DNA from 3 places in the Paraburkholderia sp. GAS333 genome. Region 1 is predicted to be linked to each of the others. Evidence: riboswitches for the same ligand, from Rfam matches in the RefSeq annotation. Region 1 holds a riboswitch; each other region holds the start of a gene.

Evidence for each region. A riboswitch is a leader RNA that binds a small molecule or an ion and turns the genes downstream of it on or off. The one in region 1 is predicted to bind manganese.
Region 2: linked by a shared signal. The riboswitch ahead of mntP (manganese efflux pump MntP) and the one ahead of ABH945_RS24330 (TMEM165/GDT1 family protein) in region 1 are both predicted to bind manganese.
Region 3: linked by a shared signal. The riboswitch ahead of ABH945_RS09940 (sodium:calcium antiporter) and the one ahead of ABH945_RS24330 (TMEM165/GDT1 family protein) in region 1 are both predicted to bind manganese.

What each region holds. Positions count from the first base shown of each region.
Region 1 covers NZ_JBNDKS010000004.1:527,070-534,305, forward strand. Annotated here, with positions in the region: gene yddG (aromatic amino acid DMT transporter YddG) at 1-286, shown strand, start outside; gene ABH945_RS24305 (hypothetical protein) at 381-596, opposite strand; gene ABH945_RS24310 (hypothetical protein) at 807-1,130, shown strand; gene ABH945_RS24315 (cytochrome b/b6 domain-containing protein) at 1,541-2,134, shown strand; gene ABH945_RS24320 (molybdopterin-dependent oxidoreductase) at 2,137-2,928, shown strand; gene ABH945_RS24325 (hypothetical protein) at 2,996-3,610, shown strand; gene ABH945_RS24330 (TMEM165/GDT1 family protein) at 3,686-4,276, opposite strand; yybP-ykoY riboswitch at 4,289-4,468, opposite strand; gene ABH945_RS24335 (surface-adhesin E family protein) at 4,613-5,002, opposite strand; gene ABH945_RS24340 (helix-turn-helix domain-containing protein) at 5,338-5,625, shown strand; gene ABH945_RS24345 (hypothetical protein) at 5,684-6,061, opposite strand; gene ABH945_RS24350 (TonB-dependent receptor) at 6,087-7,236, shown strand, end outside.
Region 2 covers NZ_JBNDKS010000001.1:1,581,831-1,589,066, forward strand. Annotated here, with positions in the region: gene ABH945_RS07035 (HPP family protein) at 1-863, shown strand, start outside; gene ABH945_RS07040 (MarR family winged helix-turn-helix transcriptional regulator) at 973-1,389, shown strand; gene ABH945_RS07045 (chloride channel protein) at 1,392-3,191, shown strand; gene ABH945_RS07050 (cation diffusion facilitator family transporter) at 3,342-4,250, shown strand; yybP-ykoY riboswitch at 4,319-4,485, shown strand; gene mntP (manganese efflux pump MntP) at 4,503-5,072, shown strand; gene ABH945_RS07060 (ABC transporter ATP-binding protein) at 5,180-5,893, shown strand; gene ABH945_RS07065 (ABC transporter permease) at 5,890-6,699, shown strand; gene ABH945_RS07070 (DUF6013 family protein) at 6,886-7,236, opposite strand, start outside.
Region 3 covers NZ_JBNDKS010000002.1:151,672-158,907, reverse strand. Annotated here, with positions in the region: gene pseB (UDP-N-acetylglucosamine 4,6-dehydratase (inverting)) at 1-52, shown strand, start outside; gene ABH945_RS09950 (glycosyltransferase family 2 protein) at 97-1,059, shown strand; gene ABH945_RS09945 (class I SAM-dependent methyltransferase) at 1,185-2,075, shown strand; yybP-ykoY riboswitch at 2,172-2,343, shown strand; gene ABH945_RS09940 (sodium:calcium antiporter) at 2,462-3,472, shown strand; gene ABH945_RS09935 (glycosyltransferase family 2 protein) at 3,547-4,233, opposite strand; gene ABH945_RS09930 (tetratricopeptide repeat protein) at 4,289-7,192, opposite strand.

The DNA of each region.
Region 1 (7,236 bases):
CGGCGCGATGGACTTCAGTCCACACACGGTCATCTACCTGTTCCTTGCGGCCTCAGCGATCGGATTCGGTTACGCCGCGTGGAATGTCGGAATTCTGCATGGGAACGTGACAGTGCTCGCGGGCGCGTCTTATCTGATTCCGGTTTTGTCGTCCGTGCTCGCGGCGAAACTGCTGAATGCGCCGCTCCCATTCGCTTTCTGGAAGGGCGCAATCATGGTTTGCACCGGATCGATCCTTTGCTGGATCGCCACGCGTGAACTGCGCCCGGAACCGGTATTCGAATAGCGGCCGACAATCGCAACGTGGGTGAGGGCGCCTCAAGTCAAGAAATGAGGCGCGAATAGAGTGACGACTAAAGCGTCGAGGCGAGGGCGGCGCGTCAGTTCGTATGTGCCGCCACCTGCAGAGATTCCAGCGCATGACTTCCGTCGATGCGGGCAATGTCCTCTGCCGGGAAGGTTTGTTCGCTGTATGCAATCACCTTGAATCCGCTGCCCATTGCGCGCGGGACAGTGATTCCCCAGTGCCAGCCTCCGGCCTGCTCGAAAATATGCAACTCCGGTTCGGTCCGGCTCGTTGATGCATGAGAGATCATGGTCCGTTCTCCCGTCCTTTTTTCCATGGGGGCGCTTCAGACCGCGCCCGTTCTTCAGTCTAAAACATTTTTGCTGCGCCGCAATATAACCCGTTGTAAAAATGTCGCATAAATGGCAAGTCATAATTTTGAAACGTATTCACCCATTTTGAGCTGTGCCACCATCGATTAACCGGTTTAGATCTGAAGAACTGGATTCACGGGGGCTTCATGAGTAACCATGCGCTCATTTGGGCTGCGGTGCCACATAACAGTGATGGCGTCGTTTTCTCGGTTCGTATTGCCCGCGGACTACAACGCTTCCATATTTCGCGTCGCGTGCTCGAAGATGTGTTCGAGTTGGAGCGAAACACCTCAGACGCACGACAACTCGAATTGTTCTATTCATGCGTCAGTCGCATTCTGGCTAAAGCCACCGCGAAGCGCTCGACTGCAAGTCGCGATACGGTTGCGCTTCAGTCCTCCGATTTCATTTCGTCCGGCAAGTCACGCGATACGTGGGACCGACATGCCGGCGCTGCCGGTGCGATGTAGGCAGGTACCGATTGAATTGAAGGGGCGCTGCCCGCACCCGGTTGCGGTTGCCGCTTCAATCGTTACTGAGACGGCAAGGTTGGATTCATTTGCCGCGCTCGATGCTCAAGGCTCGATCCTTGAATTGGCTCGGCACGGCTGCTCGCCATCCACACCCACGCTTCCGGCCACGCGAATTACATCTCCTTCGGCGCGTCGCTCGAACGCTCCTGCACATCTCCCACGCGTCCATGACGTCTTACCGTTCCGTAAGAAAAATTTCTATATCCGTCGCGGAATAATCCCTCCCAGGTGGTGTTTACGTCGATAAGGCACAGGCTGGATTGCAAGGTGAGCCGGCGCTCGCCGATCAGGCATCCCACACGACAGCCGTGCAAACAACCGGCAACATCATCCATGACGAGACAACTTTGAGTCACGCAACGATTCAACCCGCCTGGGTGCGCATCACGCACTGGGTCAACGCGCTCGCGGTCGTGCTGATGGTCACGAGCGGCTGGCAGATTTATAACGCGTCGCCGATCTTCCGGGCCATTCAGTTTCCTCCCGCGATCACGCTCGGCGGCTGGCTCGGTGGCGCATTGCTCTGGCATTTCGCGGTGATGTGGGTGCTCGTCGCGAATTTCCTCGTCTATGTCGGCGTGAATATCGCCTCCGGGCGTCTGCGGAAAAAGCTCCTGCCGGTCAGTCCCAGGTCGCTTGTAACGGACCTGCTGGCCGCATTGCGCGGCAAGCTCGGTCACCAGGATCTCTCGCGCTACAACGCCGTGCAGAAGTTTGCCTACCTCGTTGTCATCGTCGATATCGCGCTTCTGATCGTGTCGGGCCTGGCCGTATGGAAGTCAGTGCAATTCCCGCTGCTGCGCACGCTGATGGGCGGGTACGACAACGCGCGCGTCGTGCACTTCGTCGCGATGAGCGTACTGGTTGCGTTCTTCGTGTTGCACGTCGTGATGGTCGCGCTGGTGCCGCGCTCGCTGCTTCTGATGATTCGCGGACGGTAACCATGACGTTCAGAAAACAGGCTAAAAAGCCGGCCGCAATTTTTTCGTCCCACGCCGACGCGATCATCAAGGATGTGAGCCGCGAACTGAAAAACCCCGCACGCAGGCTGCTCGGAAAGCGGATTCTCACGCTCGGCGGCATTGCGATGCTGTCGGGTTGCGACCTGTCCAATGACAAATCGGTGAACACCATGCTGCGCAAAATGTCGTTCTTCAACGACGACGTGCAGGCTCTGCTGTTCAACCCGAACGAAATGGCGCCGACCTATCCGGAGTCGATGATCACGCGGCCGTTTCCGTTCAACGCGTTCTACGACATCGACGATGTACCCGAGGTCGATCCCGCGACATACCGGCTCGAGGTGAACGGCCTCGCGCATGGAAAGCGTGTGTGGACGCTCGAAGAATTGCGCGCGTTGCCGCAGGAAAGTCAGATTACGCGGCACATCTGCATAGAAGGGTGGAGCGCGATCGGCAAATGGGGAGGCGTGCGTTTCGCCGATTTTCTCAGACGCTCTGGCGCCGATACCACGGCCCGCTACGTCGCGTTTCATTGCGCCGATAACTACTCGACCAGTATCGACATGCCGACCGCGCTACACGCGCAGACGCTTCTGACCCTGACCTACGACGGCCAGGTTTTGCCACCGAAGTACGGCTTTCCGATGAAGCTGCGCATGCCGACGAAACTCGGCTACAAGAATCCGAAACATATCGTCGCGATCAGCGTGACGAACGAATACCCCGGTGGCTACTGGGAGAACCAGGGCTACAACTGGTTCGGCGGTTCCTGAGGTTCACCGGTCTTCAGTCTTTTTTCTTTAGTCGCAGGTCAAACCAACGGTTTTTTACGGAGCATCCATGTCTATTCGTCTGAATCTCGGCGTTACTCTCGTGACGCTGGCTATTAGCGGCGTCGCGCTTGCGCAGACCCCGGCGGTCAAACCATCGCGCATCCGCGGCGATATCGTTTCGCTCGACGGCGACGTGCTGAAGGTGCACCGCCGCAGCGGCGACACCGTGTCGATCGACCTCAAGCCGACGGTCACCGTGTCCGCCGTCAAGGCCATGCAACTGTCCGATATTAAACAGGGCTCTTTCGTCGGCACGGCCGCGACGACTGGCACTGACGGCAAGCTGACGGCGACCGAAGTGGTGGTGTTCCCGGAATCCGCGCGCGGCACGGGGGAAGGGCACTATGACTGGGATCTCGGCCCGAATAGCTCGATGACCAACGCGAACGTCGACACGGTCGTTCAGGGCACCAGCGGCCGCGATCTGAAGCTGTCGTACAAGGGCGGCAACAACACGGTGACGGTCCCCGCGAATGTGCCCATCGTCACGTTCACGTCGGCCGCGCGCACCGACCTGACCGCCGGCAAGAAAGTGTTTGTGGTCGCCACGCCCGCGTCGCAAGGCACCTTCGTCGCGCAACGCGTGGTCGTGGAAAAGGACGGCGTCGCTCCGCCGATGTAAGCGGTTTTCTCGCGCTGCAAGTTCTGCGTGACGGCTTCCGCTAATCCACGGGAGCCGTCACGTCACGCCGGAAGATCAGAACATCGAGTGAGTTTCCGGATACAGCGCCGTGCGCAGTGCGAGGCCGCCGAGTACGACGAAAATAAGCGCCGCCAGGATATGAACCGCCTTGGTCGGCAAGCGGTCAGCGAACTTGTGGCCAAGATAGATAACCGGGACGTTCGCCAGCATCATGCCGAGCGTCGTGCCCGCCACGACGCCGAAGAATTCGTGGAATCGCGCCGCGAGCGCCACTGTCACGATCTGGGTTTTGTCGCCCATTTCCGCGATGAAGAACGTGATTGCCGTTGTTCCGAACACGCCCATTGAATCTTTGACGGGTAGAGCGTCGGCATCATCGAGCTTGTCCGGAATCAGGATCCACACGGCCATGACCGCGAACGACGCCACCACGGCCCAGTTCATGATTTCCGGCCTGATGATGCTGGCAAGCCACGCGCCGAGCGCACCCGAGAAGCCGTGATTGATCAGCGTCGCGACGAACACGCCGAGCACGATAGGGATAGGTTTGCGATAGCGCGCCGCAAGAACCAGAGACAGCAACTGGGTCTTGTCGCCGATCTCAGCGAGACCGACAACGCTTGTGGATACGAGGAATGATTGCATGGGGTTTGTTATAACCGGGCCGCACGGTCAAATCACGATGACACGCACTCCCGCGACCCGGCTGGTGGGAGTGTGAGTCATCGGTCTTGCCAGGCGATTGCTGCGCGCGCCATGGACGGTCTGACGACCGCTCCAAGTATGTTGACGCGAGCCCCTGAACATTTCGTCCAAGGCGGCTACTCCCCGAAGAGGCGCCGATTATAGCGGTCTGACAGCGCCCCAGGCAAGGCGATTCAGACAAACCCTCTTCGATGAAAGCATTTAGCAAGCAACGCGTTGGCGATTCACGAAACGGCTGGCTGCGTTACTTTTGCAACTACTGGCAAACTTTCGCAGCTACTGGCAAACGCGATGCAGGAGGATCGCCATGGGCGTGTCGGGAGCGACGGCTTCCATCTCGTATTTTTTGCGTGCGAGCGACTGGATGGTCGCGCCGGTCTGATCGAACCGGGCGAAACTCACGAGCGCGCCGGATTTATCCGCGCAGTTGAAGACGAAGTGATCCAGCCCGTAGGCAGTGGCGATCTGGTCACCGGATTGAATCCGCGGCGTGCTGTTGACAGCCTTAGTCCAGACGTTCACCGTCTGGCCGGTGCGCGTGATGGATTCCGTGTCGACATAAAACGTCGCGGTGGGATTCTGGCTGACGACCTCCCATTTTGCGTCCGCGTAGGCGACGGCTGCAGTGGCAAAAAGCGCGGCGCAAATGGCCCATTTTTTCAGCATCGTTTGTCTCCTTCGTATTGGTTTGGCCAGCATGATAACGGCACTTGGGGCGTGGAGGATTAGCGGGTTTGTCTGGGGTTTCTGCTAGTGGGTGGTGGATTGGGGTAAGTGGTTGATCGGCAATGGGAAAAGGAGGGTTTGGGATTGTTGTAGTTTGAAGGTGGTGTGGGATTACTAAACGGGCTGGGGACTGCATCTTAATTTGACATAATATAAATTATCAACACAAAGTCTGTAGCGGCTAAGTTGTAATGTCCGGTTTGAGCCAGTTAGAAATGTCCGGGCTGGCTGCTGTGGTGCATGCAGCGGCATCAGAGCCAGCCCGGAGCCCGACCATGAACGCACGTGGATTCATCACGATCCGCATGCATGAGCTCGAGCTCATGAAGATCATCGAGGCGGTCATCCAGCACCGGCAGACGATCGTACTGGCCGCTGAACGGCTGCAACTGTGTGAGCGTCAGGTCAGCCAGCTGGTGTGGCGCTACGAGGCTGCTGGACCGGCCGGGCTCGTTTCGGCACAGCCCACCAGCCGCACACTGCTGGCGAACCTGCGGGCACAAACCAGGGCGCTGGTGCGCGACCGCTATGCCCATTTTGACCAACACCAGACGGCCGACTAGCGCGCCAACCCACCCAGGCAGGCAACCATCCACAACCACACCCAACCTTAACGTTCCCTTAACAATCCACCCGTTTACCAAATTCCAACAATTTGTTTGCGTTTCCCCAGCACGCATTTACAACATGCTTTCTGATTTTTACAATCCATAACCGCAAATGCGAATCATGACTATTTGCAATTACCGAATCCACGCTTGGCGCCTCTAACGAACGGTCATGAGTTGTCAGGCAGTGGACCGTCGAAAACTGACTACACGCCATGACATCTTCCGCCCAGTTCAGGATGCGCACGATCGCGTCCGTTACAGCCTTGTATTGCTCCGGATTTTTCGCGACCACCGCCGTCCACGCGCAGGCGACGCCCGCCACGCCGCCCTCCCCGGCATCCACAACGGCGGCTTCGACCCCCTCCAGCAACGCCGGCAGCACCGCCACCGACGCCACGCTCCCTGCAGTGAAAGTGACTTCGTCGGCCCCGTCGGACCTGCAGACGAAATCGCTGTCTTCGTACAAATTCACCTCGCCGCTCATCGACACGCCGCGCTCGATCACGGTCATCCCGCAGGAGGTGCTCAAGGAAAAGAACGTCTCGACCTTCACCGACGCGCTGCGCACCGTGCCGGGCATCACCTTCCTCGGCGGCGATGCGGCGGCGAATCCTTCGGCGGATCGTCCGGTGATCCGCGGCTTCGAATCGCGCAACTCGATTTTCGTCGACGGCATGCGGGATTCGGGCGTGCAAAACCGCGAGACCTTCGACGTCGAAAACATCAGCGTCGTCAAAGGTCCCGACTCGGTGTACGCGGGACGCGGCTCGGTGGGCGGCAGCATCGACATCACCACCAAGGCGCCGCAAGCCGACAATTTCATCAATGGCAGCGTCGGGCTGGGTACGGATAGTTACCGACGCGCGACCGTCGACTGGAACCAGAAGCTCAACGACACCACCGCGATCCGCCTGAACGTCATGGGCCACGATGCCGATCAGGCTGGCCGCACCGACATCTATAGCAAGCGCTGGGGCGTCGCGCCGTCGATCGCGTTCGGCCTGAACTCGCCGACCACGGTCACGGTGAGCTACTACCATCTGAACACCTATGACATGCCGGATTTCAGCTCGCCGTTCCGCTCGACGGGCGGCACGCCGGTGGCGACAGACCGCGGCCAGTTCTTCGGACTCAACTCGCGCGATTACCGGCGCGGCCAGACCGACACGGGCGAAGTGAAGGTCGAACATCGCATCAACGACGCATGGAAGGTGAAGAACACGACCGTATTCGGCCGCTCGACGCTCGACTACATCGCGACAAATCCGCAACTCACGAGCGCGACCTCGAACATCCTGAGTCTGCAGGCAAAGAGCGGCAAATACGCGACCAATAGCGTGGCGAACCAGACCGAGGCGAGCGGCAAGTTCGACCTCTACGGCATGCGTCATACCGTGACAGCCGGCGTGGAATTCAGCCACGAACAGGATCTCTACGAGGGCTATCTCGTCAGCGATTCGGCGGGCAACAACATCCGTTCGGGCGGACCGTGCTCGGTCGCCTACAACTGCACGTCGCTCTTCGGCGGCTGGAATCCGGACAATCCGTGGACGGGCAGCATCG
Region 2 (7,236 bases), on a different contig from region 1:
TGCTCGCGGCCGCGCTTGCCGTCGCGTTGTCGATCTGCGGAATGTTCGCGCTGCGCTGCGTTCATCCGCCATCGGGCGCGGTCGCTTTGACGGCGGTGCTCGGCGGACCGGCCATTCACGCACTGGGATATCGCTTCGTACTCGAACCGATTGCGATCCAGTCGGCCGCACTGCTCGTCGCGGCAATCGCTTATCACGCGGCTACGGGTCATCGCTATCCGCATTCGGGGCGGCAGGCTCGCGTTGCCGTCACGCCAAATAACGCTGCAAACCCGGCGCGCGACAGCTTCACGCGCGCCGACCTCGATGCTGTTCTGAAACGCCGCAGCGAAATGCTCGACATCGATCCCGATGACCTCGAATCGCTGCTGCGGGAAACACAGCTTCAGGCGTTTTCGCGCAGCTTCAACGAACTGACTTGCGAAGACATCATGTCGCGTCACGTGGTGTCGGTATCGGCGGACACGCACACGACAGCCGCGTGGGATCTGCTGAAACGCAACAACGTGAAGGCGCTTCCGGTAACGGACACCGACCGGAATCTGATCGGCATCGTGACGCGCGCCGATCTCGCCGACAGGCGCGGAGTCGATAAACCGGCGCCATTCACGCGCTATCTCGAAGGATGGCTTCGCGGCGACGGGCTACGTACGCCGACCGTCGGCAACGTGATGACCACCGAGGTCTGCACGATCCGCACGAACGCGCCGATCACCGACCTCGTGCCGATTTTTGCCACTCACGGCCATCACCATATTCCGGTACTCGATGCATCGGGACACGTGGCGGGAATGATTACGCAAGTGGATCTGATCGCAGGCCTGTACCGACAGACAGGGGACACACTGCGTCAGGCTGCATGACACGGCGAAGGCGAATCTGCACGAATCGCACGAATCGCACGAATCGCACGAAAATAAAATACATCATCATGTGATATATTCGTCGTTTCTCCGCACCGGCAGGTCTCCAATGAAAACACGCACTCGCGGGCTGAATAAAGCCGACTTCGAGCAACTGTCCGAGTTTCGCTATCAGATGCGCCGCTTCGAACGGTTCTCGGAACAGGCCGCGCAGAGCGAAGGCATCACGCCGTTGCAGTATCTGTTGCTGCTGCATATCAAGGGCTATCCCGACCGCGACTGGGCAACCGTCGGCGAACTGGCGGAGCGGCTTCAGTCGCAACATCACGGCGTTGTCGCGCTGGTATCGCGTTGCGAAGCGCTCGAACTCGTGCGCCGCCAGGTCAGCGACAACGATCGCCGTCAGGTGGAAGTCCACCTTGAAAAAGCCGGTGAACGCGTGCTCGCACGGCTCGCCGAACTGCACCGGGCAGAGTTGAAATCGCTTGAAGGTGCGTTCCAGATTCCACAGATCGACCTCGACTGATCATGAGCATGGACTCCCATAAGCGCGACTTCGCGGCCAACGCGCGGCTGCCCGGCATCTTCGTTCTGGCGGCCTGCATCGGCGCGGTCAGCACGCTCGCCGCCTTCGTCTTGCTGAACCTGATTCATCTGTTCACCAATCTGTTTTTCTTCGGCACGCTATCGTTCGCCGAACGCTCGCCTGCGGGCAACACGCTCGGCCTCTGGGTGATCGGCGTGCCGGTGGCGGGCGGTCTGATCGTCGGCTTGATGGCGCGCTTCGGCTCCGAAAAAATTCGCGGACACGGCATTCCCGAAGCCATCGAAGCGATCCTGTTCGGCAAGAGCCGCATGTCGCCGAAAGTGGCGGTGCTCAAGCCGCTGTCGTCGGGCATCGTGATCGGCAGCGGCGGCCCGTTCGGCGCGGAAGGTCCGATCATCATGACCGGCGGCGCACTCGGCTCGCTGATCGCGCAATGCGTGAAAGTCACCGCCGCCGAACGCAAGACGCTGCTGGTCGCGGGCGCGGCCGCCGGTATGACGGCGGTGTTCGGCACGCCGGTGGCCGCCGTGCTGCTGGCGGTCGAACTGCTGCTGTTCGAATGGCGGCCGCGCAGTTTCCTGCCGGTCGCAATCGCGTGCGCGGTCGCCGGTTTTGCCCGCGCGCTTTTCTTCGGCACAGGTCCGCTGTTCCCGCTTGAAACTGCCGCGCCGGACAGCTGGGCGCTGTTGTCGTGCGTGATCGCCGGATTGTTGTCGGGCGCGCTGGCGTCCGGACTTTCCGCCGCGCTGTACAAGACCGAGGACCTGTTCGGCAAGCTGCCGATTCACTGGATGTGGTGGCCCGCGCTCGGCGGCGTCGTGGTCGGCATCGGCGGATGGCTGGAGCCGCGCGCGCTCGGCGTCGGTTACGACGTGATCGGCGATCTTCTGCATCAGCACATCGCCTTGCAGATCGCGCTCGCACTGCTCGCCGTGAAGGCGGTGATGTGGGTCGTGGCGCTCGGGTCCGGCACGTCGGGCGGCGTTCTCGCCCCGCTGTTGATGCTCGGCGCGGGTTTGGGCACGGTGCTGTCGCACTGGCTGCCGGGCAATCAGCCGGCGTTGTGGCCGCTCGTGTGCATGGCCGCGACGCTCGGCGCAACGCTTGGCGCACCGCTGACCGCGATCGTGTTCGCCTTCGGCCTGACTCACGACGCCAACGCGCTGCTGCCGTTGCTGACCGCCACGCTGATCGCACACGGCTTTTCGGCCGTCGTGATGCGCCGCTCGATCATGACGGAGAAAATCGCGCGCCGTGGTTATCACATCTATCGCGAGTACGGGGTCGATCCGCTCGAGCGTCACTTCGTCGACGAAGTGATGACGCCCACCGTCGATTCGATCGACGCAGGCGCGACGGTCGGCGAAACCTTGCAGAAGTTTTTCGGCGCAAATCAGACGCGCCGCGCGTATCCCGTCTTGCGTGATGACGCGGTGATCGGCGTGGCCGATCGGGCGCTGCTCGAGCAATTCTGCCGGGAAAACGCAGAAGTCAAACGCGCCGCACTTCTCGCCGACGTCTTCGCGCAGATGAGCCCCACCTACGCGTTGCCTTCCGAAACCTGCCGTCTCGTTGCAACAAGACTGGCCGTCCACAATCTCGAACGGCTGCCGGTGGTCGAAGATCGCAAGAGCATGCGCCTCGTGGGAATCGTGTCGCGCAGCGATCTGGTCAAACCGTCGCTGAGCCATTTCGAAGAAGAACATAAGCGGGAGCGTTTCCGGCGTTTGACGCCGGTGCTCGGCAAGCGGCGCTTTGCGCCGATCCGCAAGGCAGGCTGAAACCAGCATGCCCACATAAAGGTTGAAGCGGCTGACTGCTTCAACCTTTTCTTGTTTATGCAAGCGTGACCTGCATTCCTTCACAGGCCTATCCATTGACCCGCAAAGCGTGGTCTCATTCGCCTATCGCCACGACCGAAGACCGCAACGATGTCCGAACGCATGTCCGATGAAGCACTCCGCCGCATGGCCTCCATCGTTGCTCTGGCGGTCGCGCTGATTCTCGTCGTCGTCAAGGTATGGGCATGGCTCGCCACGGGCTCCATCTCGCTGCTGACCTCCGCCGCCGATGGCCTCGTCGATGTCCTCGCTTCGTCGGTGACCTTTGCAGGCGTCCGTTATGCGGCGCGTCCGGTCGATCAAGGTCATCGCTATGGACACGGCAAAGCCGAAGCGATCGCGGCCTTCGTTCAGGCGCTGCTGCTGGCAGGCGCGGCGGTCGGACTCGGCGTCGAATCGACACGCCGCTTCTTCGATCCGCAACCGCTGAATCAGACCGGCTTCGGCATTGCGGTGATCGTGGGCAGCTCGCTGGCCGCAGCCGGACTCGTCGGCATGCAGACGCTGGTGGTCAGGCGCACCGGCTCCACCGCCATTGCCGCCGATCGCGCGCACTACGCGACCGATGTCGCCGTCAACCTGACGGTGCTGGCCGCGCTGCTGCTCGACCATTTTCTCGACTGGTCGCGCGCCGATGCGACCGGCGCCATCGTCATCTCGTTGTACATGCTGTGGAACGCGCGAGGCATGGCCGCGCAGGCGTTGGTGCAGTTGCTCGACCGTGAGCTGGACATGCCCGACCGCGAGCGTATCGAGGCGGCCGTGCGAGGCTGCGACGGCGTGCAGAACGTGCACGATATCCGCACACGCGACGGCGGCGACCGCGTGTTCGTCGAGTTCCACGTCGAAGTGGAAGGCTCGCTCACGGTCAACGAGGGCCACACGATCAGCGACAACGCGGAAAAAGCGGTCCAGCAACTGTTCCAGTCCGCCGATGTCACCGCGCACCTCGAACCCGCCGGTATCGACGACGAACGTCTGGACGATCTCGTCAAATAGCCCTTCACGCAAACCCCCCGTCAACACAGGCTATTTATTACAGAATGCTTTCTGACGTGTTAAGCTTGCGCCCTGTCTTTGGGGAGTAGCCGGCTTCTACCCAGAAGCGCCTGCATCAACATTCTCGGTCGCGCAGACCGTGGTGCAGGTAGCCGTCAGGTTGGCAAGACCATCGACACATCACGCGACCGGTCGGGCGCGGCGGTGTGTCGCGGTTTTCCGCCCGACCATGGACCTCGAGCCACTCCTGTCATGAATCCTGTCGCCACACTGTTCCTCGCTTTCGCCATGTCCACCGACGCCTTCGCAGCCGCCATCGGCAAAGGCGCGACGCTGCATCGTCCGCACTGGCGCGAAGCGCTGCGCACCGGGCTTATCTTCGGTGCCATCGAGGCGCTCACGCCGCTGATCGGCTGGTTCCTCGGCAAGGCGGCGGCGCAATACGTATCCGCGTGGGATCACTGGATCGCGTTCGCGCTGCTGCTCGTGCTCGGCGCGCGCATGGTGCGCAACGGCTTTCGCACGCCGCAGGCTGAAGAGGAAAAACCCGCGACCCATTCGTTCTGGCTGCTGGCCGTCACCGGCTTCGCAACGAGCATCGACGCGATGGCGGTCGGCGCGGGCCTCGCGTTCGTCGACGTCAACATTTACTCCACGGCCGCTGCAATCGGACTCGCCACCACGCTGATGGTGACCATCGGCGTGCTGCTCGGACGGGTCATCGGTCACGTGGCCGGCAGGCGCGCGGAGATGGCGGGCGGCGTCGTGCTGATCGCGATCGGCTGCACGATTCTGGCGGAACACCTTCAGATCATCGGCTGAGTTTCCGCTCGGCTGAGGGCTCATCGGCCGCACGTCTATTGACGGCGGCTCGCCGAGCGGTTAGATAGATGGCGCAGTGCCCCCACTACGCCGCTACGATCCCACTCATGACCGACGTCCCCCTTGTTCTCGCCGACGGCATCGTCCGGCGCGATCCACAGCGCGACCAGACGCTGTTGCAGCCCACTACCTTCGCGTTGCGCGCGGGTGATCGCGTCGCCATCACCGGGCCGTCCGGCTCGGGCAAGAGCGTGTTTCTGCGCGCGCTCGCGCTGCTCGATCCGCTCGATGCCGGGCGCGTGCTGTGGCACGGCGCGCCGGTCGAGCGCGCGGCGATTCCACGCTATCGGCGCAACGTCGCGTATATCCGGCAGCGGCCCGCATTGCTCGACGGCACGGTCGAAGACAACCTTCGCTATCCGTTCGAGTTGCGCACCTATCGCGACGTGCGTTTCGATCGCGCGCGGGCGGCGAGCCTCGCGGTGCAGGCCGGCCGCAGCGCAAACTTTCTCGACCAGCGCGCGAGCGAACTCTCCGGCGGTGAAGCGCAGATCGCCGCGCTGATCCGCGTGCTGCAACTGACGCCCGAAGTGCTGCTGCTCGACGAGCCGACCGCGTCGCTCGATCCCGAGTCGTCGCAGGCGATCGAAGGTCTCGTGAAGGCGTGGTTCGACGCCGATCCGTCACGTCACGCGTCGATGTGGGTCTCGCACGATCCGGCCCAGGCCGCGCGCATGAGCGAGCGCCATCTGACCATGCGTGCAGGCGTGCTGGACGAAAGCGCGGCGCCATCGCCCGCGCACGAGGAGGCCGCGCGATGACCCTGCAAAACCTGAGTCTCTGGGACGTCGCGATTGCCGCGCTGCTGATCGTCGTGAACGGCGTGGTGTCGGTGGCGCTGAAGCTCGATCTGGAGCGCAAGCTTGCGTGGGCGGCGGTGCGCACCGTGGTCCAGTTGCTGGCCATCGGCTATGTGCTCGGCTGGGTGTTCCGCTACGACCACTGGTTCGTCGTGCTGCCGCTGATGATCCTGATGACGCTGATCGCCGGGTTCGCGGGTGCGAATCGCGGCAGCCGCACTTACGCCGGGCAGCGCGCGGACAGCGTGCTGTCGATCTGGGTCAGTTCGTGGCTGGTGGCGGCGGTCGGGCTGTTCGTCGTGATCCGCATTCACCCGTGGTACGAGCCGCAATACGCGATTCCGATCCTCGGAATGATTCTCGGCAATACGTTGACGGGCGTGTCGCTCGGAATCGAACGGATGACCGAGGAACTGACCGCCCGGCGCGATCGTGTCGACATGGCGCTGGCGCTCGGTGCGACCCGCTGGGAAGCGGCGCAGGCGCCGGCGCGTCAGGCGGTGCGCGCGGGGATGATGCCGACGCTGAACCAGATGGCGGTGGTCGGCGTGGTCAGCCTGCCCGGCATGATGACCGGTCAGGTGCTGGCGGGTCAGTCGCCGTTGCAGGCGGTCCGGTATCAGATCGTGATCATGTTTCTGATTGCGGCGTCGTCCGCGTTGGGGACAGTGGGCGCGGTGCTGCTGACGTACCGGCGGCTGTTTTCGGCAGAGCACCGGTTTTTGTCCGCGCGGCTGGTGGAACGGGCGGCGGCGAAGCGCGGCTAACGTCGCTCTGCGGATGCCGCTCGGGCCATGTTCAGTGACGCTGAGCGGCATGCGCGCTTGCGCTATGCAACGCGGTCGTGACACGACACGTAGCGGACCTCTGCTTCGGTCCGCTCGCCAGCCATCAACGCGCGACCAACACGCAAACTGCCCTCACCGCATTGCACGCTTCGCACAACACGACGGTCACCGCTTCGCGCTGATCGCCACTTCCGTGCCGTCATTGAGCGTCAGCGTTTTCGTGCTGCCGTTGACCGGCATCGTAAAACGCAGAATCTGGCTGACGGTTACGTCGTTCGGACACTTGAGCGTCTTGCCGCCGTTCGTCACCGTCTTCACGCCGTGCGGAGTTTGCGCCTGGAAGTTCATCTGCACAGTCGCCGTGCCGTCGCCGGCGACAACCGGCGCAAAGCGGATCTGCGTCTGACGGATCATCGCGCCGTTGGTATCGACCGGCAGCGACGAATAGTTCGGGCAGTCGTCCGTGCCGGCTACGGGACCGCCCGGAGGCACGGTCTTCCAGGTGAAATCGTCCGA
Region 3 (7,236 bases), on a different contig from region 1:
CAGGGTGGGCGGCTTCAATACGCCTGTCACCCCCGAAGCCGTCGCGGCATAGGGCGTCAGAATTTCATCGCATCGCGATTGTCCAGAGGATAAGTAGTGGTCACAGTCAGCATTCTCATTCCTGCGCACCGTCCAGAATTCCTGACGGAGGCGATAGCCAGTGCATTGGCGCAAACGTTCGAGGACATCGAAATCCTCGTCGGCGACAATACATCGGATGGTGCGCTCGAAGGAATCGTGAGCCAGTTTGGTAATCCGAAGCTCAAGTACTTTCACCACGGCTTCGACAACGGCGGCGAAAATGCGCGCGCGTTATGGGAGAAGGCTCGCGGAAGGTACATCAAGTGGCTCTTTTACGACGACATATTGATGCCAGAGTCGGTGGCATTGCTGGTTGATGCATTGCGGAAGTTCCCACAGGCCGCGATGGCGTTTCACGGGCGCGTGATGATCGATGCGAAAAGCGCAATTGTCCACACGCCGCCACGCCTTCTGGGCAACGGTGAAATAGCATTGATCGATCGAAGCCACATTGTCCGGAACATGCTGCCGCAACTGGATAACTTCATCGGCGAGCCGAGTTTCGTGATGCTGGACAAAAGCCGCATCGAGATCGCGGACTTGAGTAAATACAAAGATCATGTACCTGACTTTCTTGGCGATGTCTGCGCTTACCTCGCGGTGGCCAGGCTGGGGCCGATTGCAGTGGTAGGCGGCTATCACGGTGCATTCCGGAGGCATGGTGCGCAGGAATCGGCAAACGGTAGTCCGATTTTCGCGATGGGGCTCATTGAGTGGGAGGTATTTCTGCGAGGTGAAGCCGCTGACGGCAACCTGACTATAAAAGAGATCCTCGCAGCGAAGCAGCGTCTTGTGGAGGTGTATGTACGTTTCTCGTTGCACTTTCCGGAGCTTCAGCGATTCATTGCGGGTCTGACTGAACTGACGGACATGTTGCCCGGACAGTTGCCCACATCGGAAAAATTCAAGGCGAATCTCGCTTATGCACGAGAGGCCATGAAGGCACGCGCGTCTGCAGTGAAATTGAACGCTGCGTAGTTGCGGTAGTTCTCTCGGATAGATGCAATGCAGCGCGATGACATTCCTGATGTTGTATGTACCTCGGGACGGCGCAGACGCGAATAGCCGGAATGTGCGCCGCCGAACAATAAACTGGATTCAGCATGACGGACGCTTATTCGCCCTTTCGCCACCGAAGTCGCATTGCAGACCGTTGTGTCTGCTGTCAGGGCACTCGACTCAACCGCAGCCCCTCAATCCTGATGCCATTCGTCGCAAACCGCGCCTTTGGCTGGGAACCCGTTGAAGTGACGCCAGAATGGGGGCTTCGTGATATTCAGTTGGGCCATGCCTATCCGCTATGCAATAGCGTTCAGTGTGCCGACTGCGGCGCAATGTTTCTCGACATCCGCTTTGACGATGCAGAGATGGCGGCGCTTTACGCAGACTATCGTGGTGAGGCCTACACCGCGCTGAGGGAGCGCTTCGAGCCGGGCTACAGAGCTCGCAACCAGATTTACGTCGATGGATCGCCCTACATTCCGCAGATCGAGGCTTTTCTCGAGCGCCACGTGCGCGATATTCCGAAGGTGCTCGACTGGGGCGGCGACACGGGATTTAACACGCCATTACGTAACCGATGTGCGTTGCACCATGTTTATGACATTTCCGGCAAGCCGGTGGTGGACGGAGCAACCCGCGTCGACAAGAAAGTGATCGACGAGACGCAATACGATTTGATTGTGTCCTCGAACGTGCTCGAACATGTGCCCTATCCTGCCGATACGCTTCGGGAAATTGCGGCCGCGATGGCACAAGAAACGCTCCTCTACATAGAAGTACCCTATGAGGACTTAATGCGCGCCAATCCTGGCTCAGTTGAGATTTTCCGTCAGCGCAGACACTGGCACGAACACATTAACTTCTTCAGTGAAGCATCGATTGAGCCGTTACTTAACGCAAGCGGCCTCAAGGCCGTTGAAATTGCGCAGATGCAGATAGCCGCGGGTGGGCGGCAAGCGCACGTTTTCTCAATCGTCTGTAAAAGGCGCTGACCTGTACCGGGGAGTGCGAGACGCAAGCGTCATCGATCAGCGATTCTGCTAGCGCTATGGTCGAACCTTGTTGAAAGCCCTGCATCCCCGTAAAATCCCCTCGTCACTGGGGAGTAGCCTTCCTTCATTCGTTGAAGGAGAGCGCGTCAACATACTTGGCCTGCGGGTCATGGCGCGTTCGACCGGGTCGGTTTGGCGAGACCATTGGCGTATTGCCTCGTTCTGGTCGGACGGGTGGCGGTGCGTCATTGGTTTGTCATAGTCGTCCGACCGCGGAGTTGTCCCGTGAATTACCGTAGCGCCTCGCCATTCTTCCCGCATGCCGTTCCGGCAATCCGTCGCCAAGCGCATGGCCATGTCTTCACCTCGTGCACCGGATGCCGCGCATGACCAGCCTCTTCTTCGAACTCGCGGTCATGCTGGTCGTCATCCTGGTGGCGGCCGAACTCTTCACCAATGCACTCGAACATCTGGGCGAACGTCTGAAAATCTCGGAAGGCGTGACCGGCTCGCTTTTCGCAGCGGTCGGCACGGCGCTGCCCGAAACGCTGGTGCCGCTGCTCGCCATCGCGAGCGGCACCAGCGATCAAACCGTTAATCAGGAAATCGGCGTGGGCGCGATTCTCGGCGCGCCGCTGATGCTCTCCACGCTGTCCACTTTCCTGATGACGCTGGCGATTCTTCGGTCGCGCGGTGTAACGGGCCACGTCGTGCCTGAGCGCACCGGTTTCACGCGCGATCTCAACTACTTCCTGTGCGCATTCGTGCTGGCCGCCGCCGCGATGTACGTGCCGCATTCGCAGATGATTGTCCGCGCGCTATTCAGCGTCGCGCTGGTTGGCGTTTACGTGACCTACGTGGTGATGACGTTCCGCGCGTCGGGCGATCTCGTCGACGCAGGGCACGGCACCGAAGCGCCGGGCACGATGCTGCTTTCGCGCCTGGGCGTGCCGACCAATCTCCTGACCATCGCGCTGCAACTGCTGATCGCGGTCGGCTTGCTGGTATGGGGCGCGGAAGGGTTCATCCACGGCGTGCGCGGTGTGTCGCAGATGCTCGGCATCTCGGCGCTGCTGTTGTCGCTGCTGATCATTCCGATCGCCACGGAGTTGCCCGAGAAGGTCAACAGCATTCTGTGGATCCGGCGCGGCAAGGACACGCTCGCATTCGGCAATATCACCGGTGCGATGGTTTTTCAGGGGACGTTGCTGCCCGCGATCGGCATTCTGCTGACGCCGTGGACGCCGCGCATCGAAGTGGTGACGGGCATCGTGATCACGCTGGTCGCCGCCGCGTGGCTGCGTATCAATGTGCGCGAACGCGGACTGCCGGTGTGGGCGTTGCTGGTGTGCGGCGTGCTCTACGCGGCGTATCTGGCGGTCACGCTCTCGCGTTGATCGGAGCGTGATGCAACGCACGACGTTGCCGCGAATTTCCTTTGCGGCAACATCGTGCTGACGTCTGCGAAACCTCAGCTTCCATACTTCTGCAAATACCGCGCGTAACCGTCGCGCCATCCCTGACTGCCGAACGCGCCGCCGCTTTCATGCACGACGCTGAGGGGCCAGGTGCCCATCCGCAAGCCTTTCAATTCGGCCTGCCGGCAGAAATCCATATCGTAGAAGTGGAACGCGAACTGCTCGTCGAAGCGCAGGCCGCTGTTGACCAGCGTCGTGCTGTCGGCGGCGAGCAGCAGGCCGTCCAGCAGCTTCACTTCGACGCCGGCCGGCCCGAACGACGACACGATCTCGCACGGAAAACCCTTGCCGTGTCCGACCGTACCGCTCAGGTATTGCCGTTCGTCCCACTTGCAGTCGGGCGTGACGAATGCCCACGAAGGTTGTCCGGCGACGCGCCGTTTATTGCCCGCGAGCCCGATCACGTCGAACTTCGCGACGGCCTCGGCGATCCGCTCGGTCCAGAAGAAATCGTTTAGCCAGACGTCGTCGTGAATGAACACGAGAATCGCCGGGTGTTGCTGCGCGTACAGGATCGCGTTGTTATAGATCGTCGACAACCCCAGCGTGTTGCTGTCGAACAGATGCAGTTGCGGTTCCGTCAGATGCTTGTAGAGCTTCAGCGAACGGCCGAGCGCCGTTTCGTTGGAAAACTGCTCACGGCTGCGGCGGGTGCCGCATACGAGTCGGATCGGTTTCATTGATTTCAGTCGATTAGTGGTGTGGGCCGCGCGGCAGCGCGTCGACCCACCTGCTTCAGGCCACCTGCTGCGCAGCCGTTTCCTTCACCTCGAACGACTCCGCCGGCAAGCCAGCGCACCAGCGACGCCACATCACGCGCAACGCTGTGGAAACGCCATCCGCGATCTCCGCGGGGCGGAACATCGGCGAGTTCTCGCAACGTTCGCGCATGCCTGCGCGCAGCGCGGCCAGTGCAGCGATATCGGACGTCAGTTCGACTCCGCGGCGCACGAAATCGTCCTTGTCCTGCGCGATGAACATCTCGAGTCCGGCGTGCGACATGGCTGTCAGGCCGCTGCGCCCTGGTACGGTTTTGCCCGGCAACGTCAGTGTCGGGACACCCATCCACAGCGAATGCAGCGCGGTGGTTAGGCCGGAGAACGGGAACGTGTCGAGGCAGATGTCGACGTGGTGATGCTGCTGCAGATAGACCGGCACACTCGAGCGGGGACGGAAGTCGAGGCGTTCGCGCGCGATGCCTTCTTCTGCGAACCAGGCCGGGAGGTCACCGAGGCTGCCGTCGGCGGGCAGGCCGCCTATCAGCATGCGGGAGTTCGGTACCTCGCGCAGCAAACGCGCCCACAGCGCGATGACTTCGCGACGCAGTTTGTCCATCCGGTTGAAGCTGCCGAAGGTCACGTAACCCTTGCTCTGTGCGGGCAGCAGATTGACCGGCGGACACAGCGGATCGGCGCTGAACGGCGCGAGCGCGGGCAGATAGACGATCTGCTCGGTGAACTGGTCGCGAAACTGTTCGGACGGCACCCAGTAGCGGTCGGCGAGGAAATAGTCGACGGCGGTCAGGCCCGTCGTGCCGGGGTAGCCGATCCATGATGCCTGGATGGGCGCAGGCTTGCGCGCCATGGCGAGCAGTCCGTTATTCGCGGTGTGACCCGCGAGATCGATCAGGATGTCGATTTCGTTGTCGCAGACCAGTTGGGCGATCGCATCTTCTTTCATGCCGAATACGGGATGCCAGTGTTCGAAGGTCGCGCGCATTTTTTGCGTGACCTGGTCGACGGTCGACGTATTCGAGAAGGCGTGCAGCGAAATCCGGGGATCGCGAACGAGATGTTCCAGCACCGGTTCGAAGAAATTCGACACCGCGTGACGGCAGAAATCGCCGGAAATAAAGCCGACGCGCAAACGGCGCTCCGGATCTTTCACATTGTCATGCGGCGCCCAATTCGGCTTGAGAGGCGCTTCGAATTGATCGCCGAACAGGCGATGGGTCGCGAACAATTCCGCCGGGTCGGCATTCTCGCTGTGGGTCATGCAGAACGCGAGGTTGTTGTATGCGAGGTCGCCGTTGGGGTTGAGTTCGATCGCGCGCCGGAAGGTAGCGGCCGCTTTGTCGAGATTGCCCTGCTTCATGTAGGTCACACCAAGCGCGCTGTACGGTAGCGCCGCGTTCGGGGCGACCTCGATCGCGCGCAGGGAAACGCGTTCGGCCTCTTCCAGCTTTCCCATCGAGATCAGCACGATACTGAGAATCCGCAAGCCTTCCGGATGATCCGGGCTGAGTTCGAGCATCCGGCGGCAATCAGTTTCGGCTTTCTCGTGATGACCACCTGCTTCAAGAATGCTGGCGGACACTTGCAGCAATTCGACGTCGTTCGGGAAAAGTTCGCGAGCCCTCGCGCAGTATTCCATCGCCTCGTCATAGCGGCCGAGGTTATGCAGCGAGACGGTCATCAACTTCCAGCCAAAGCCGTGCGACGGGTAAGTGTCGATCAGCTTGCGCGCGGCGGCGATGCTTTCGTCGATGCGTCCACGGTTGTATAGCTCGACGAGCGCAGCGATTTCGCCGCTGGCCGGTGCGGCTTTTCCTGCCTGGCGAAGAGGTGCTGTGGCTTTCGGCGGAGTGGCCGCGGCGAGTACTGCGCTGATTGACAAGTTCGGTTGTGCAGCCGCAAGTGGCTCCCCCGGACTTTTCAGCGATCTCGGCACCATGAAGGTGGTTTGCGTCGACATCATCGTCATGACGCCGATCAGCTTGTCGATATTCGGTCCGCTCAAACCGCGCTGCTGGCCCATTTCCAGCGCCATCCACGCGGCCTTCAACTCGCCAGCCTGCAGCAGCGCGTCGATGTAGTTGGCCCAGTATTGGCAATTGTTCGGATCGCCGCCGAGCGCCCGCTCCATGTAGTCCACTGCGGCTTTCGACTGGTTCAGCCTGATCGAAATCACGCCGAGCCGATGGTTGACCATGGGATGGTCGGGATAAAGCGCATGGACTTCCAGGAAAAGCTTGCCTGCCTGATGCAGTTCGTTGCGCTGCTCCAGCGCGAGCGCATCGTGCATGGCCTTTGCCGCGCGCTGGTGACGGGCAAGCTCGGCATCTGCGGGCGCGCGTGTTGCCGCCTCCGTGAGCGGCTGCAATGCACCGGCCAGATCGCCGCGCCGCAGATGCGCGTACGCCAGCGCTTTCCATCCATAGCCGTGTTCCGGCAGAAGGCCGGTCATCTGACGCGCGAGATTTTCCGCGTCGGCGTGCAAGCCCTGTTTATCGAGCGTTTCCAGCGTCTGGATGAATTCGTCTGCGAGCGCATCGAGTTCGCTGCGAAGCGGCGCTGGCGCATCGACCGGTTCGACCTGAACCGCATACAACGCCAATCCGCGCTGCCGTCCCTGTGCGGCTACCTGCTGAGCCTCGTCGTCGCGGCCGGTCATGATCAGCGCGTCGAGATAGAGCGACCAGAATTCGGGACGCTGCGGCGCGGCTTCGACGGCTGCCTTAAAAAACGGCAGGCCGGCGCCGGGCTGGCCGGTCTGGACGGCCATCACGCCGAGGTTGTGATTCGCTTCAGGATGGTCGGGGCGAGCCTGCAGGATCGCCCGGTACAGTCGCTCGGCTTCCGGCAGACGCCTGGCGCGATGGTGAGTCAAAGCCTGTTGCAGATCGGCATCGGTAGTCATGAATTCGCTTCGGTCCTTGGGATGTTGCTTAACGGCGCGTCTGC